3 regions of the Bacteroides sedimenti genome follow, and region 2 is predicted to be linked to each of the others. Evidence: riboswitches for the same ligand, from Rfam matches in the RefSeq annotation. Region 2 holds a riboswitch; each other region holds the start of a gene.

Evidence for each region. A riboswitch is a leader RNA that binds a small molecule or an ion and turns the genes downstream of it on or off. The one in region 2 is predicted to bind cobalamin.
Region 1: another riboswitch for cobalamin. It lies ahead of ABWU87_RS02825 (DUF4465 domain-containing protein); the one in region 2 lies ahead of ABWU87_RS14610 (anaerobic ribonucleoside triphosphate reductase).
Region 3: another riboswitch for cobalamin. It lies ahead of ABWU87_RS01530 (DUF4465 domain-containing protein); the one in region 2 lies ahead of ABWU87_RS14610 (anaerobic ribonucleoside triphosphate reductase).

What each region holds. Positions count from the first base shown of each region.
Region 1 is NZ_AP028055.1:730,583-736,081, forward strand. Features, by position in the region: gene ABWU87_RS02815 (DUF5074 domain-containing protein) at 1-226, opposite strand, end outside; gene ABWU87_RS02820 (TonB-dependent receptor plug domain-containing protein) at 228-2,240, opposite strand; gene ABWU87_RS02825 (DUF4465 domain-containing protein) at 2,253-3,002, opposite strand; cobalamin riboswitch at 3,073-3,279, opposite strand; gene ABWU87_RS02830 (hypothetical protein) at 3,558-3,968, shown strand; cobalamin riboswitch at 4,182-4,384, opposite strand; gene ABWU87_RS02835 (sensor histidine kinase) at 4,443-5,499, opposite strand, start outside.
Region 2 is NZ_AP028055.1:3,666,407-3,671,905, reverse strand. Features, by position in the region: gene trhA (PAQR family membrane homeostasis protein TrhA) at 1-87, shown strand, start outside; partial or broken gene ABWU87_RS14615 (amino acid permease) at 336-1,973, shown strand; cobalamin riboswitch at 2,278-2,463, shown strand; gene ABWU87_RS14610 (anaerobic ribonucleoside triphosphate reductase) at 2,629-5,016, shown strand; gene nrdG (anaerobic ribonucleoside-triphosphate reductase activating protein) at 5,220-5,499, shown strand, end outside.
Region 3 is NZ_AP028055.1:406,724-412,222, reverse strand. Features, by position in the region: gene ABWU87_RS01535 (glycosyl hydrolase family 95 catalytic domain-containing protein) at 1-2,135, opposite strand, end outside; cobalamin riboswitch at 2,585-2,797, shown strand; gene ABWU87_RS01530 (DUF4465 domain-containing protein) at 3,058-4,323, shown strand; gene ABWU87_RS01525 (hypothetical protein) at 4,528-5,478, opposite strand.

The DNA of each region.
Region 1 (5,499 bases), 820 kb from region 2:
TTCCTCTTTTATCCTGATCCTGGAACGAGATCATTTGCCCTTTCCCGAAGTCGTAGCAGGAGAGGGTGCTGTTGTTCATGTTAAACAACCCCTCGCAAAGAATATAGATTCCCTTTGTTTCCGTTTCCATAGGGTGATCGCCCGTTTCTTGCCATACGATGGTGTCGTCGCAGGCGCACATCAACAGCGAAAGTAGGAGGATAATATGTAGAATACTTTTTTTCATATCAATAAATCAAACGTATGCTTCCGCGGAACTGTCGTCCCGGCATCGGGTAATTCTGTACTATTTCATATTCCTTATCGAAAAGGTTGAGCACCTCTGCCTGTGCGGAGATGGAGCAGCTCTTCATTTTGAAGGTTCTACTCAACGAAGCGCAGTGTTCCGTGTAACCTTCCAGACGATATTCCGGGGCATTGTACTGGTTGGAAAACCGTTCGCCGGCAGCTATCAGTGTATAGGCAATGTTTACCCACGGCATTTCCAGACTGAGTCTGGCCGATCCCGAATGACGCGGAGTGTATGGTATCTGATGATTATATGTCACCTTATCGGGCATGTTGTATTTATCTGTTTTATCCATGGCGCGCTGATAGGTATAGTTTCCGGTAGCGGCCAGTCTGATCTTGTCGCTGCAACGGAATGCCGTCTCCATATTTGCTTCCATTCCCCGGATGTCAACCCGTCCGATATTGCGCATGCTCCATACAAACAGATTCTTTGTGGGTACAGCTACAATCTTATCGCTAACCCGGTTATAGAAACCGTCGACCGACAAGGAGATGTATGGAATAACGTGGTTAAATTTCTTAATCCAGCTCAGGCCGGCATTGAATTCGCTCGCCTGTTCCGGCTTGAGCGACCGTGTGCCTATCGTTCCGTAATAGAGATCGTTGAAGGTAGGCAGACGGAAAATATCTTTGTAAAGCAGTCTCGCCCGCAGATCCTCGTTCTTAAACAACTGGTAGGAGAAGCTTACAGAGGGAGAGAAGCGGTTCCGGTTATCGGCAGCCGTTCCGGTTCTTACTGATTCGCGGGTTAAGGTAGAAAGTATGTGAGCCGTTGCGGTGAGGCGGTTGTTCACATACTTGGCAGCCAGCGCATTGAGCAAAGTGAAGCGGGTAGGGTAGACAAAATTGGTAAGGTCTGCCCTCATGGTATTGATACTTCCATCATTGGCCAACGATAAGGAGAGATTAGAATTTGCACGATACATGACGGTTCCCGACAGATAATATTCGTTCTGATAATAATTATTTCGGGTAACCGCATTATAAGTGGCGTTGTCCGGATTATCATACCTGTTGTAGCCCCAGTTGAACTTACCGTTCATCAAGAGGCTCCAACGATTGGATAATTGGTTTTCATAATTTGCCTGGACAAAGAAATTCTTGTCTTTCAAACGCTCCTCGGCACGTGCGTAATATAATTTGTTAGAAGGCAGACCTCTGTCCGAGAAGTAGTAATAAGCCTTCAAACTGGCCTTCTGCCTGTCGCTGAAACGGGCAAACAAGTTGGCTTCTGTCTTCACCGTTTCAATATCCGAGTTAAGACGATGCAATCGCTCCGTGGCGGTTCCGTTAAGCTGAGTGTAGGGATAGTTGCCGTCGGCATGCATGTAGTCTGCATGGAAGGAGGAAGACAACACCTCGTTCCACTGGTTGTCTAGATGAAGACTCGGATTATAAAAGCCAAAGCTACCCCCTTTAAAGGTAGCGCTGGCATTTATATTTTTCTGAGTAAGTACGGGTGCCGGACTCTTTATATTCAGGACACTGGCGGCAGAGAAGAGTCGGGCAGGCTGAAAGATGTTATCGTTTTGCCCGCTGTTCAAACTAATCTCTTCAATATTATCCAGCGTTAGCTTTCCAAGGTCCACTTGTCCCGTTTGAGAATCGGTAATAGAAATCCCGTCGTAAACCACGGCTGTGTGGTTGGCTCCCAGACTTCGTACCGAGATTGTTTTTAGTCCGCCGATGCCGCCATAGTCTTTTACAACCACTCCGCTGAAAAACCTGACAGCATCCGAAACCTGTAATAACCCGGACTGTTTTAATTGATTAACATCAAGCACCTGAAGCGGAGTAGTGGAACGAAGTTCCTTCTCCTTTTTTCTCTCCTTTACCACAACTTCCTTAAGGGTATGTACACGTAAGGAATCTGGTTTTTGCGCCTGGACAAGCAAACTTGTGCAGAACCAAATGGATAAAGAGATTATTATGCTTCGAGTGTATGACATTTTATTTTCAGATTATAATTCGATTGTGAATCCGTCCATGCAGAAATAGGCAGGAGTATTCATTCCGAAATTTCCGTTATCAGTTGAAGATAGGCTGAATTTAACTTCAGCAACTTTGCCAAGGGCAGAAAGGTCCATCCATGTCCATTTATCAAGCAGAACCTTTTTCCCGTTGCGGTAATCTGCAAGATAAATTTCGGCAGTGCCTGTTGTGTTACCTTTATCATCTAAACCAGTAACAGTAAGTTTAAACCAGCTGCCATCCTTAAATGGTTTTGCGTAACCGTCACCATTCAATATAGATAAATAGGCATAAGTACTGTTGGTTACATACATACCTTTCACGGTATGGCTGGCGTTTCCTGCAAAATGGAACTTGTCGGTTGAGTACTCACTTGGGTTTACAGTCATATATGTTGCACTGGTTTTACCGCTACCGGTGATTGCACTGTTGTTAGTATATCCCGCAGTTTTTACATCAGTCTTATTGGTATAGGTAAATCCCCCTCCAAATGTATTAAAGCTTGTTGTGTAGCTATCGAAAACGAAATAACCTGTCTGGTCAACAAATGTGTTTTTATAAGTCCAGGCCCCTGCCGGCTCTTCTTTAAATATCCCGGTAAATTCAGTTTCGGGCTTGTCTAGTTTTCCTTGTAGGTTAAGAACAACGGTTGTGCTGTTTACAATGGGCGAATTGTCGTCGCTGTTGCAACTACATAGTACCACCACGGTAAGCAGCAATAGAGAATAGATCTTTTTCATCTTGTCTATCAGTTTAAATAAGTAATAAAATGTGTTTTGTTATGTGCTAAGCTCATTCCTCGTAAGCTTTATACTGTCATAATGCACGGTAGGTCTTCTGACTTGTTTCCGTTGGAAAGCGCCTTCCCGAACTAATTGTTCAGTGGTATTGAGTGGTTGCTTACAACGTTATAATGAAACTTACAGCAGCGGGACTGTTCAGGATTCTCACCTGATTCCCTTTTAATCACTTCTTCGCTACGGGAGATTTTGTGAACCAATGCGCGGCAAAGTTAGAAAGAAAATCTATAAACACAATAAACTTTTGATTTAATTCTACTCTTATGCCCGTTATTTATCTGACTAATAATGAGAAACTAGCTGGTTATTGCCGCCGAATTAGTATCTTTGTTTAGACGACTTATTGTTAGGGTCATGTCCCTTGATGTTTAGGGTCATGATGCCATGAGTATAGCCTCATAAGGCTAATAAGCTGGGGTCGCGACCCTAATAATAGTTCTTCGATAATAAAGTAATAGTATAAAGTAATTAATCTGTTAATCTAAAGAGGAAGAAATGGCAATTCGTTACAGCGTTCACACCAATACTTTGAAGAATGCAAAGACTGGTGAAGACAAAAAATCTGTTTGGGTAAGTGTAAAAAGTAGATCTAACTATAGGATGGAGGATTTGGTCAGGGAGCTAAGTGGTGGTTCGCCGGCTAAGAAGGGCGAACTGATGAGTGCGTTTATAAGGATTGCCGCTTGCATTGAGGAAAAACTGAAAGATGGGCACAGTGTTACCATTGATGGATATGGTACGTTCCAGCTGACAGTGCAGGTTAAAGAGGGGAAAGAGAATAGCGATTTCCGTGCCGAGTCAGTGGAATTGAAGAATGTGATATTTAATGCCACCAGACAGGCAAAGAAAAGAATCAACGCTGCCGGGTTTGAACGTTTCAATGAAGATATTCATCCCAGACGATAAATAAAAAAGAAAACCCGGGCGAATCACTTCGACCGGGTGTCTTTCAATAAACTTGGCAGAGTTTAAAGATTATATACTATTTGTCATAAAGTTTTCGCCTGTTAGAGTAGAAAATATTCCTTCACCCTTTCAGCTACATAATTGGTTATGGAAATAATATAACCGGAATGATTATCATTCGGCTACGTGGTTCAACGCTTTATCCTCGAAAGCTATTGAAAAGCATGCATGGCAGGTCTTCTGACTCTGTTTCCGTTTGCAGGCACCTTCCCGAACATTCAGTTCAGTGGTAGTGAGTAGTTGCCAGCAACGTTTTGTTGAAACTTACAGCAGCGGGACTGTTCAGGACTTTCACCTGATTCCCTTTTCATCTTTTGCCCGATAGGGCTTTAGAACCAATGCAGAAGCAAAGATACATATTTATTTTAAACAAAACAGGATTGCGGAAGAATAAAATCTTCGCAATCCTGCTTTTTAATTTTTGGCGAGGGTGAATACGAACTCCAGTCCACCGCCTTTATTATTTTTGGCCGAGATGTTTCCTCCGTGTATAAGTATGGAGTTCTTCACGATGGCAAGTCCCAGCCCGGTACCGCCTATCTTTCGCGATCGTCCTTTGTCAACCCGGTAGAATCGTTCGAAGAGCCGGTTCAAATGTTCCGGTGAAACGCCTACGCCTGTATCCGAGAAACTGAAGTAATAGAATGTTTCATCTTCTCTGAAGCATTTTATTGTGATGGAAATATCGGTTCCAGCGTAAGAGATGGAATTATCCATCAGATTGCGGAAGATGGAATAGATGAGCGATGCGTTTCCGCGGATATACATATCTTTTTTCAGCAGGTTATGAACGGAGATGTTTCTCATTTCAAGCTCCAGAGATACCTCATTAATTATATTCTGTACCAGTGAATTTACTTCCACCTTTTCCATGTCGATCATGTTGCTTGCCTCATCTATTCGGGTAAGAACCGAAATATCCCTTAGCAGCCTGGTCAATCGGTTGCTTTGTGCATAACATCTTTCTATGAAAGTATTGAATTTGTCTTTCGGCAGGTTCGGATTGTTGACTATGGTTTCCAGATATCCTTGGATACTGCTTACAGGAGTTTTCAACTCATGAGCAATATTCTGCGTCAGCTGCCTTTTCATGCGGTGCTGTTCCTCTTCCATAGTCACATCATTAATTGAAACTTCAAAGCTGAGGTCCTGGAAAATGATACATTCAACAATAAAGACTCTTCCGTTTTTCTCAATATTAAGAGAGAGGCGTCTCTCCTGATTTCCCGGTTTTGCCGGTGCATTGTTTATAAATTCGGTAATCTTCTGTAGCTCCGGAATTGAGAATACCTCTTCCGCGCTTTGAAGATTGACATCCGATATCAGGTTGCTATACTGTGTAAAGAGACTGTTGACAAGAATTTCTTTTTTTTCGGCATTGAAGACCCCCAGTCCTTCATGAGAACTTTGCAGATGGGTAATCAGCTTTTCGCGTTCAATATATAGAGCCTCTTTTGTTTCGCGAAGACGC
Region 2 (5,499 bases):
AAAGTTCGCTACATGCACTCGGTATTCCACCTGTTTGTTTTAGGAGGAAGCGTGTGCCACATCATGGCAATTTACAACATTCTGTAATTACTTCTGCCCTTATTCAATATTCAAAAGCATGGCTCTGCAAGGGAAATCACTCTTTTCTCTGACAGAGCCATGCTTTTTCCAGTAAATCTCATTAATAAAAATACGTTTAAATCGTATCAATATGAAACTTTAATACCAAATAAAACATAAATATTAAAAGAAAATACCACATTTTTATACCACTTTCATAATTCGACGAAATAAATTCTATCTTTGCAAAATTATTTTCTAGAACATAGAGTAGCATGAATTTATTCGTTAAAAAATCAATCGATGGTTTGCTGAAAGAGGCAAACGAGACTGACAGTAATTCACTAAAGAAAACCTTAGGCCCAGGCAAGCTTGTTGCGTTAGGAGTGGGTGCCATCATTGGAGCCGGCCTCTTTTCGATAACCGGTGGAGTAGCAGCCGAAATGGCTGGACCCGCTATCACAATCTCTTTCTTAATTGCAGCCATTGGCTGTTGTTTTGCAGGATTATGCTATGCAGAATTCGCCTCGATGATTCCGGTAGCCGGAAGTGCCTATACCTATTCATACGCCACGATGGGAGAATTCATTGCTTGGATTATAGGCTGGGACCTGGTGCTGGAATACGCTGTAGCAGCTGCAACCGTCAGCATCAGCTGGAGTCGTTATGTGATAAAGTTCTTTGATGGCTTCGGTATCCACCTCCCTCAGAGCTTGGTTGCCTGTCCGTGGGAAGGGGGAATTGTCAATTTGCCGGCAGTGTTTATTGTCGTTCTGATGAGTCTGCTTCTAATCAAAGGAACCGAAGGAAGTACCCGGTTCAACAACATTATTGTATCGCTAAAGATTGGGGTGGTTCTTATCTTTATCTTTCTGGGATGGAAATACATCAATCTGGAAAACTACACTCCTTATATACCCGAAAATACAGGAACATTTGGTGCTTACGGATGGACAGGGATTATTCGGGCAGCAGCTGTTGTATTCTTTGCTTTCATTGGATTCGATGCTGTGAGCACCGCTGCCCAGGAGGCAAAAAATCCAAAACGGGATATGCCCATCGGTATTCTGATATCACTTCTAATTTGCACAGTATTGTACTTTCTCTTTGCTCACGTGATGACCGGAGTAGCTAATTACACGGAGTTCAAAGGGCATGACGGAATAGCCCCGGTAGCCATCGCCATCGAACATATGGGACATGCCGGCGCCGACGGATTGATTCACCCCGATTATCCATGGCTGAATCGTGCCATTATCCTGGCCATCCTAGCCGGATATTCATCGGTTATTATGGTACTGCTTATGGGACAAACCCGAGTATTCTATAGCATGAGCAAAGACGGACTTCTGCCCAAGTTCTTTTCGCATATCCATCCAAAATTTCGCACTCCGGCAAAGAGCAACCTGCTATTCCTGCTACTTGTCAGTCTGTTTGCGGCATTCATTCCTTCGAGAGTGGCCGGCGAGATGACCAGTATCGGTACTCTTCTGGCCTTTATCCTGGTTTGTATAGGTATTATTGTTTTGCGAAAGAAAATGCCGAATGCCCCTAGAGCATTCAAAACACCATTGGTTCCATTTGTTCCTATCTGCGGAGTGCTGACCTGCCTTTTCATGATGGTCTTCCTCCCGGCCGACACTTGGATTCGTTTGATTCTATGGATGCTGATTGGACTGGACATCTACACAGCATATGGCATGAAGAACAGTAAGATTGGTTCTATTTATAAGGAAGAGCGACCAGGGCAGAATGTATTGAACATAACTGTAATCGTACTATCCGTGGTACTGATTTTGGCGGGATTCTGGCATCAGGTAACAGCCGGATGGGAGTCCAGCAAGTTCCTGCTATTCTCAGCTCTTTCCTTTTCGGTGGTGCATATGTTCATATTCGGCATGCGTTTATTAAAGAAAGATTTTATATTGAATCCGGCATTCGGGAAAATGAGATTATTCTACCAGAAAGTTGTAAACAGAGAACAAGTTACCGGGAAATCGGATAGAGAATAAGTTGAGAAAAAAATCTTTTTATATACTCGACAAAAGACCATTCAGAATTTAGATTCTGAATGGTCTTTTTTTTATCGTTTAACCCATTCATTATGAATTAATAGTTATCTAAAATGGTAAACTTTTCAGAGATATTTCAAAAAAAAGTTTTCCAAAACTTACATAATTAACATCTCTGAACAGAACAACATATAGGATTATACATTATCTTTGTATCAGTTTTGGTAACAAAGCAATGCTTTAGGAGAAAAAGGGAATACCGTGAAATCCGGTAACAGTACCCGCTGCTGTGATTCTTGAAGAACTTGGGTATAAGCCACTGCAACTCTTTGTGGGAAGGCACTTCAAGGGAGAGATAAGTCAGAAGACCTGCCAAGACTAAACACATAGAAAATCTTATGCTTTCGGGAGTTAAAGCAAAAAGAACAGGAAAAACGCCAGGATGAGTCATCCTTCAGGCGCAGGTCTCATGCCGCCCTATTCTACACCCACTTCCACAGCAATGTTTTCTTATGTGATAACTTACTAGTATCACAAATTTTACAAAAAAAGAATTATGAACTACGCTGAGATCTGTATTATCAAAAGAGACGGGAAGAAGGAAGATTTCTCGATCAGTAAAATCAAGAATGCAATTACGAAAGCATTCAATGCGACAGGTATTGTCGACGAAGATAAGTTGATAGCTGATGTAACCATGCGGGTAATCGGAAACTTTGCCACCTCGACAATTACGGTGGAGGAGATTCAGGACCTGGTTGAAAAAGAACTGATGAAAATACGCCCCGAGGTTGCAAAGAAATACATTATATACCGTGAATGGAGAAATACCGAGCGAGATAAAAAGACTCAGATTAAACATATCATGGATGGCATTGTGGCCATCGATAAGAATGATGTAAACCTCAGTAATGCTAACATGTCGAGCCACACTCCGGCAGGACAGATGATGACATTTGCTTCCGAGGTGACTAAAGATTATACTTATAAATATCTTCTCTCGAAAAAGTTTGCTACTGCTCACCAGATGGGAGACATCCACATACACGATTTGGATTATTATCCAACAAAGACAACAACCTGCATTCAGTATGACATGGACGATCTCTTTGAACGGGGGTTCCGTACTAAGAATGGCAGCATCCGTACTCCTCAATCCATTCAGAGCTATGCCACACTGGCAACGATTATCTTCCAGACCAATCAGAACGAACAACATGGCGGACAGTCGATTCCGGCATTCGACTTTTTTATGGCAAAAGGTGTGTTGAAGTCTTTTCAGAAGCACCTTACCTCTTTTCTGGGATTTCACCTATCAATGGACGGAGAAGCACCGGAGGAGAAATCAATAAAAACACTAGTAAGAGAACACATTACTTCTATCAAACCGGATGATTACCACCGGGAGATGTTATGCATGGCAATGACCAGTCTACGGGTTAATCTAAAGAAAGAGGTACTTAACCGAATCATCGAGAAGGCTTACTCTTCTACTCGCAAAGATACCCATCAGGCGATGGAAGGATTTATCCATAACCTGAATACCATGCACTCACGAGGTGGCAATCAGGTGGTATTCAGCTCCATCAACTATGGAACAGATACTTCAGCCGAAGGACGATTGGTAATGGAAGAACTGCTAAGCACCACCATGGAGGGACTGGGTACTCGAGGAGAAGTGCCGGTATTCCCTATCCAAATCTTTAAGATAAAGGATGGAGTTTCCTACTCTGAAGAGGACTATCTGAAAGCGATGTCCGATTTTGAAGGAGCTATGAGTGGAAAAATCAGATTCAGTGCTCCTAACTTCGACCTTTTCCTGAAAGCATGTCAAACTACAGCAAAGGCGCTCTTCCCGAACTTCATGTTCCTGGATGCGCCCTATAATGTGAACGACCTATGGAGAGCAGAAGACCCGAAACGTTACCGCTATGAGCTGGCAACAATGGGCTGTCGTACACGTGTATTCGAAAATGTGAATGGAAAAAAAAGCTCACTAGGAAGAGGAAATCTTTCATTTACAACAATCAACCTGCCGCGTTTGGCCATAGAAGCCAAAATAAAAGCAGAGAATCTGCTGGAGACATCCAATAAGGATGCTTTGGAAAAAGAGAGTAAAGAGGCGTTTCTCAAGTCGGTACAAGACATGGCAAAGCTAGTGGCCGATCAGCTGTATGCCCGTTACCAGTACCAACGCACTGCACTTGCCCGCCAGTTCCCCTTCATGATGGGAAATGATGTGTGGAAAGGTGGAGGAGAACTGGAACCAAACGGCGAAGTAGGCGATGTGCTAAACAGCGGAACACTGGGAATCGGTTTTATAGGAGGACATAACGCAATGATGGCACTCTACGGAGAGAGTCACAGCCACAGCCAAAAAGCATGGGATACGCTTTATGAGGCGATCATGCAGATAAACAAGGTTGCCGATGCATACAAAGCAAAATACAGTTTGAACTACTCGGTGCTGGCTACTCCGGCTGAAGGTTTATCAGGACGATTCACCCGAATGGACCGGAGAAAATACGGCCTGATTCCAGGTGTGACTGACAGGGAGTATTACATCAACTCCTTCCATGTAGATGTAAAAGAGCCAATCAGTATTCTGGAAAAGATTAAAAAAGAGGCTCCATTCCACGCAATTACTCGTGGCGGGCACATCACTTATGTGGAGCTGGATGGAGAGGCTCAGAAAAACGTGAAAGCAATTGCCAAGATAGTGAAGGTAATGCACGACGAAGGTATTGGTTACGGTTCAATAAACCACCCGGTAGACACCTGCAACGCTTGTGGTTATAAAGGTGTGATATACGAAAAATGCCCAGTATGCCAAAGCGAGAATGTATTCAGAATGCGCAGAATCACCGGATACCTGACTGGTGACCTGAGCACATGGAATTCATCCAAACGAGCTGAGGAAAGAGACAGGGTGAAACATCACTAACAACTTTCGCCTCGGAATATAAAAACAAAATCGTTTCCCGGATAGGATAATAACTATCTGGAAAACGGTCTTATAATGAATATCCGGAAAAAACAACTGACAATTCGAACTAAAAGCCCAATAGAATTCATCATCGGGCAAATAAAGCGACATATTAAAGGAGACTTCCAACAGCGATCAATCTCCTCACAAAGAAAAGAAACATGCAGGAACAACTTTATCTGCTATATACCTATCCCGAAACCATCGTTGACGGGGAAGGAATCCGTTACTCCATTTATCTTGCAGGATGCCGGCACCATTGTCCGGGATGCCAGAACCCCAGCACATGGAATTCGGTGCAGGGGACTCTACTTACAGAAGAGGTCATAACTAAAATCATACATGAGATTAATGCCAATCCATTGCTTGATGGCATTACCTTTTCAGGCGGAGATCCTCTCTACAATCCGGAAGCTTTTCTACTATTGATAAGACGGATAA
Region 3 (5,499 bases), 500 kb from region 2:
AATCTCTTGAACGAAGCATCTTTCCAATTGTGAGGCAAAGCAGGAAATAGCTTGATGACTCCCGTATGGCTTTGCATTAACATTTCCTGTATGGCACTAGCACAGGCAAAGTTCCCTTCTAAAGTGAACGGGCGATAATCGAATCTGGAATAACCAGACCTGGTTTGATCGCCGTTCAAGTGGAAACTGTTTGGCGAGCAAAAAGCCTTAATAAAAATATGCAAGTTCTTTAATGCACCGTCTCCATCCATGACCCTTGCTTTCATATTGGCTAACCAGGCGTAGGTATAGCCAATCCACCAATCCGGACCCAAATCTTCAAAATGTTTAATCGATTTCAGAATCAATGCTTTATCAGTATCTCCCTTACTGACATCAATAAGTCCAAAAGGATGAAAAGAAAGCATGTGCGACAAGTGGCGATGCGATTCCTTCAACGGATAATTGGGGGCGATAAGTAGACCATTTTCATCAGACGCTTCTTGCGGCCACTCTTCCAGCAGCTTTTGCCATCGAGCAGCCTCGTTTCTTTCACCTAACGCATTTGCCATCTCAGTTGCCACGGTATATGTGAGACGAATGTTAGACAGATCATAATTGGTGGTTTCGGTAAACCAAGCATCTATGCGATTATCATTAATTTCTGGCGAAGATGAAAGAGGGAGTTTTCGCTTTCCATTGTCTCCAATTACGGAGATATTGTTGAAGTAAATGGCTGTTTGTTTTACAAACGGATAGGCGCGATTCATTAAGAAGTCCTTATCCATGCTATATTTCCATTGCAGATAGAAATAATGACACAACCATCCTGCAGTTGAAGGAGAGTGAGAGTATGGACTCCATCCACCAATAGCTTTACCTGTAAGTGTCGCAATACAAGGAACATTAAGACCTTTAACGCCAAAGAAACGATGTGTAAAATCTTTAGAGTTATCTTTGATTTTCCAGAGCCAATCGGTAAAAACAGATGATTCTTCCAAATGATTAGAGCTATATCCAGGCCAGTAACTCAACTGTGTGTTTAAGTCATTGTGGAAATCGCCTCTCCAAGGAGGCGTTTGTCCATTATCTGCCGTCCATATAGCCTGTAAAGAGATAGGCGGTGCATTCTTACGTGAAGAGGCTCCAAATTTGTATTGCTCTAAATACCATTGTTTTTCTAAAAGCGGATCGGGAATAGAAATTTCTGATTGCGCCCAATAATTTTTCCACCAAGCAACGTGTTGCTGCAATGCCTTCTTGTAGCTAATATGAGATGATTGTTCCAATAGTTGTTGTGCTTTCTTGGACTCAGAATACCATGTGCCCTTTGATGTTACACAAAAAGAGCCTTCCAACGTTGAGCTATTAAAAGTGTTCCAAGTCAGTGCAATTTCGTAAGAAACTTTGCCCCAGGCTTGTTGGTGGTACACAAGAATATTCTTTTTAGGGTGCAGGATTATTCCTTTTTTATAGCCTAAAGAACTGAGCGGTCTTACACTTTTAGGCATACTAACATCCAGATTCGTACTTTCTTCGTAAGATGGTACTACCAACAGAGGAATCAGTTCGCTTGGTAAGTTCTCAAAAATGAAACGACCGGAATTGTCAGCGGCATGAATAAAGAATTGAGCCTTAACACCATTTTTCCAATGAATGTGACATACCGCCCGGGCTACGTCTAAACGAACTTGCTCTATCTCTCCAAGTGGTTTAATGCAAAACTCTATTCCTCCGGCCGGTATTTTAGTGGGGGCAGGATCTAGCCGACTACGATCATCGATCAACGATTGAACAGGCTTGAGGTCTTTCTTGTGAATAATTTGTTCGCAAACGAAGCGATACGAATAGTTTTTTGATTTCTCAAACTCTTTAACCGGGCGTAGATCCCAAAGGTCGGCCCGGTCAATTCCAATGCGTAAATTATCTCCTTTTTGCCATATCAAGGCTCCGATAATGCCATTACCCAACGGAATAGCCTCATCCCACACTGTAGGCAGAGATTGAAACACCAAGTCATTTATTGGTTGTGGTAAGTTGGAGACGATTCTGGTCTTGAGCGAGTCCTCTTTAATGAAACTGTAACTAACTTCTTGTTCGTAAATAGTTTTTTTATCAATTGATGAGGGTAACAAGAGATTTGTCTGTGTCTTCATGCCATATGAAACTTGCCAACAAAAAAACAGGCATCCAATGATTCTTATAGTTTTAAAACTTGAAATAATTTTTCTTTTCATATAAAAGATTTATTTTACAATGTATTTTATTTAGACTAACATTATGCAAATGTAGGCCGAGATTGACCTTTACAATATACTTTTTTAGTACAGATTTCATTCAAAATCATCCGAATTAACGATTATTTGAAATGATTGAAGGCAATTATTGCATTTTACCCATCTACTTGGCACAATATTCGCGTTGTGATTTTGGCTTATACATTTTCATAATTTCATCAGTCGCACCAATAACTATTCACATTTTTAAATTCCATATAAGAGACCTTCTTTCCAAAAACAACAGCTGATTGATAAAGTAATGACAAGATTAGAAACTTACAAAAAATGGGAATAATCTTTTTTCGTTACATATATTATACATATATTTGCATTGCTAATAATTTGGTGTCGCATATTCCAAATTTGCTTCGGAACATGCGATGAAAAGGGAATCAGGTGAAAATCCTGAACAGACCCGCTGCTGTAAGCTCCGCTAATGCGTGCTGAACATACTTTAGCCACTGATTCGTGAAAACGATTGGGAAGGCGTTCAGAACACGGGAGTAAGTCAGAAGACCTGCCATATTATATTGTTATAAGCTTCGGGAATAGAGCTAAAAACGGCACGTACTGACTTGTATTGTTTCATTTTTTTTCAAGTTCTCTTTTTGTACTTGTCATTTTATTTGTCGTCCGGTTGTAAATCTGACGAAAAGATGTCTTGTTTATTCAAGGCACTCCTGAACGATCCGCCTGTAGATTAAAAAATCTCCGAAAGAAGCTTATGTAGCAATAGTAAAAGTAGCTAACAGTACTTATTTACAAATAATCATTAATAACCAATTAAAAAGATTTTATTATGAACAAAAGTATTTTACTAGCGCTAACATTTCTCTTATTAATCACAAATGTTATAAATGGACAGACGGTTAACGGCAGGACTGCAACTTTTGATAATTTGTCCCTCGACCCTGAAAGTCGCTGGTGGGGAGATAATACAAGTAGCAACTACCAATCTGTATTTCAAAGCGGAGCTTATGTGTTCACCAATACGCTGGTAGAGAGTTATAAAACCTGGGGAGGATTTGCCTATTCCAATCTCACATCAACTTCGTTTGAACCATCCGATTTTCTTAATCAACAGTTTCGGTCGGCAGTGGGACACGGAGTAGATAATTCTAAAAATTACGCAGTAGTATATACATTTGGAGCCAGAACACGAGTAACGATCTCAGACATGCCTAATGGAGAACAAATCAGCGGTTTTTATATTTCCAATTCTGCCTGGGTGAAGTATGTTTCCGAACATGGTACCGGAATGAATTCTACCGGACAATCGGATGCAAATACCCCATTTGGGGTAGGCGATTGGTACAAGATTACCGCTAAAGGCAGCAACGGCAAATCGCTGGATTTCTACCTTGCCGATTATCGTTCCGAGAATCCTGACAATCATTACACACTAGATTCCTGGCAATGGTTTGACCTTCGCGAACTCGGAATCGTGAAATACATTGATTTTAAAGCAGATGGCACGAGAAAGAATGCTTCAGGTTCCACTATCCCACTCTATTTTTGCATGGATAATTTTGGTGGAGAAAGAAATATAACTCCTGCTGATAAGCAGAATATGCATCCAAACACCTCGTTTACTTTATCGCTCGGTTCATTATTCAACCTTATTTCGCCAGCTTCCGGTTCAGAAATTCAGTATGCAACTTCAAATCCTGTATATACCATTACCGATGCACCCAATGCCACTTATGCCACAGCTACCATTAATGCAGATAACCTGCAGATAAATTCAGCTTCGGAAGGCACAACTTCGCTTGTTGTTAGCCGGACTGTTCTGGGTGTGACAACATTTGTCCGGATTCCGGTTGATGTTACACTCTCTACAGAGTTAAAACAACCAAAATTACAGAGTATTATTTCTCCGAATCCTGCTTCAACCTTTACCATTCTGAGCTTAAGCGGGAACGTAACAATCTACTCTATAAATGGGGTTAGAGTATATGAAAACGCCAATTACGAAGCCAATACGCTAATAAATGTGAGCAGTTGGGCAAATGGCGTGTACTTTGTAAGAATGAACGGGCAAACAATAAAATTAATAAAACGATAGAGTTTGAAACTTATAAAAAGAACCATATTCAATCCACAATAGAGATTGAATATGGTTCTTTTAAAGCTCTGAAGTTAATTAAAAACGAGATTTGTACCTTCTTTCTTTAAAAATCAAGATGTTTGTTACAGTTCTTTATATGAACAACAATTCAACTATTCAGCAACCCGAAAACAACTGAAACAAACTATATAGCTATAATTATCAGAAATAAAATCTGAATCCGGGAAGAATAGTAATTCTGGCAATGCCGTTAGCATTATCTTCTGTTGAAGAATATACGTTTCCAAGATTATCTTTCATATCTCCCAGTTGACTGGTAACAGCTCCGATAGATAATCCTATGCCCAGATGTTTAGTCAGCATATATTCTGCACCGAAATCAACGCTTATTCCAACCCCGCTTGCCCACATATTGTATCCGTTGCTTGCCTTTTCATCGTGCCTGAAATAACCGATTCCGTATTTACCTGCCAGCATCCATTTATCTCCAACCATCCAACGTCCGCTCACAAATGGAGCAATGTAGGTTGAATTGAAAGAATCGCTTCCACCATAGAAAGATACTGACGAACGGAATCCGGAGTAAATGATACCAACTCCCCATCCGCTCTTGAATGAATGCTCATATTCAAATCTCCAATCGGTTCCGCTTCTAAGTTGAGAGGCAACCGCGCTACTGAAACCATCTCCGTCATTATAAATATCACTGTAAATATAGGCATAACCCACACTAGCCGAGAAGGTATTTCTAGGCACTATGCGCTTATTAACCATTATTTTAGATGGTACAAACTGGTTTAAATGCTTATTAACCAGCAAGGAATCGTTTATTATCTTACTGTCTAAAAGCAGCATGGTTCCGGAAATCTGATGGCAACTGCTCCATACAGATGGTTTTGAGTGTGCGGTAATCATCAATCCATTGCCTCCGTTCTTCGACACTTCATTTTTAGCAAAAGAAAGCACTTCATCATATTTGCATTTCGTTGTAAAACCGCCATCTCGCACATTGACATGTCCTATTGTAGTGGCAGAACCGGGAACTGTATCGCCTATATTATAAACAACTACGGAATCGGGCGACACGATAGCCGGGTACGATTTTAGTATTTGTGTTGTTATCCGGGGATTGCATGATGTTACAACAATCATGAGCAGAAGTAATAAAAAGCC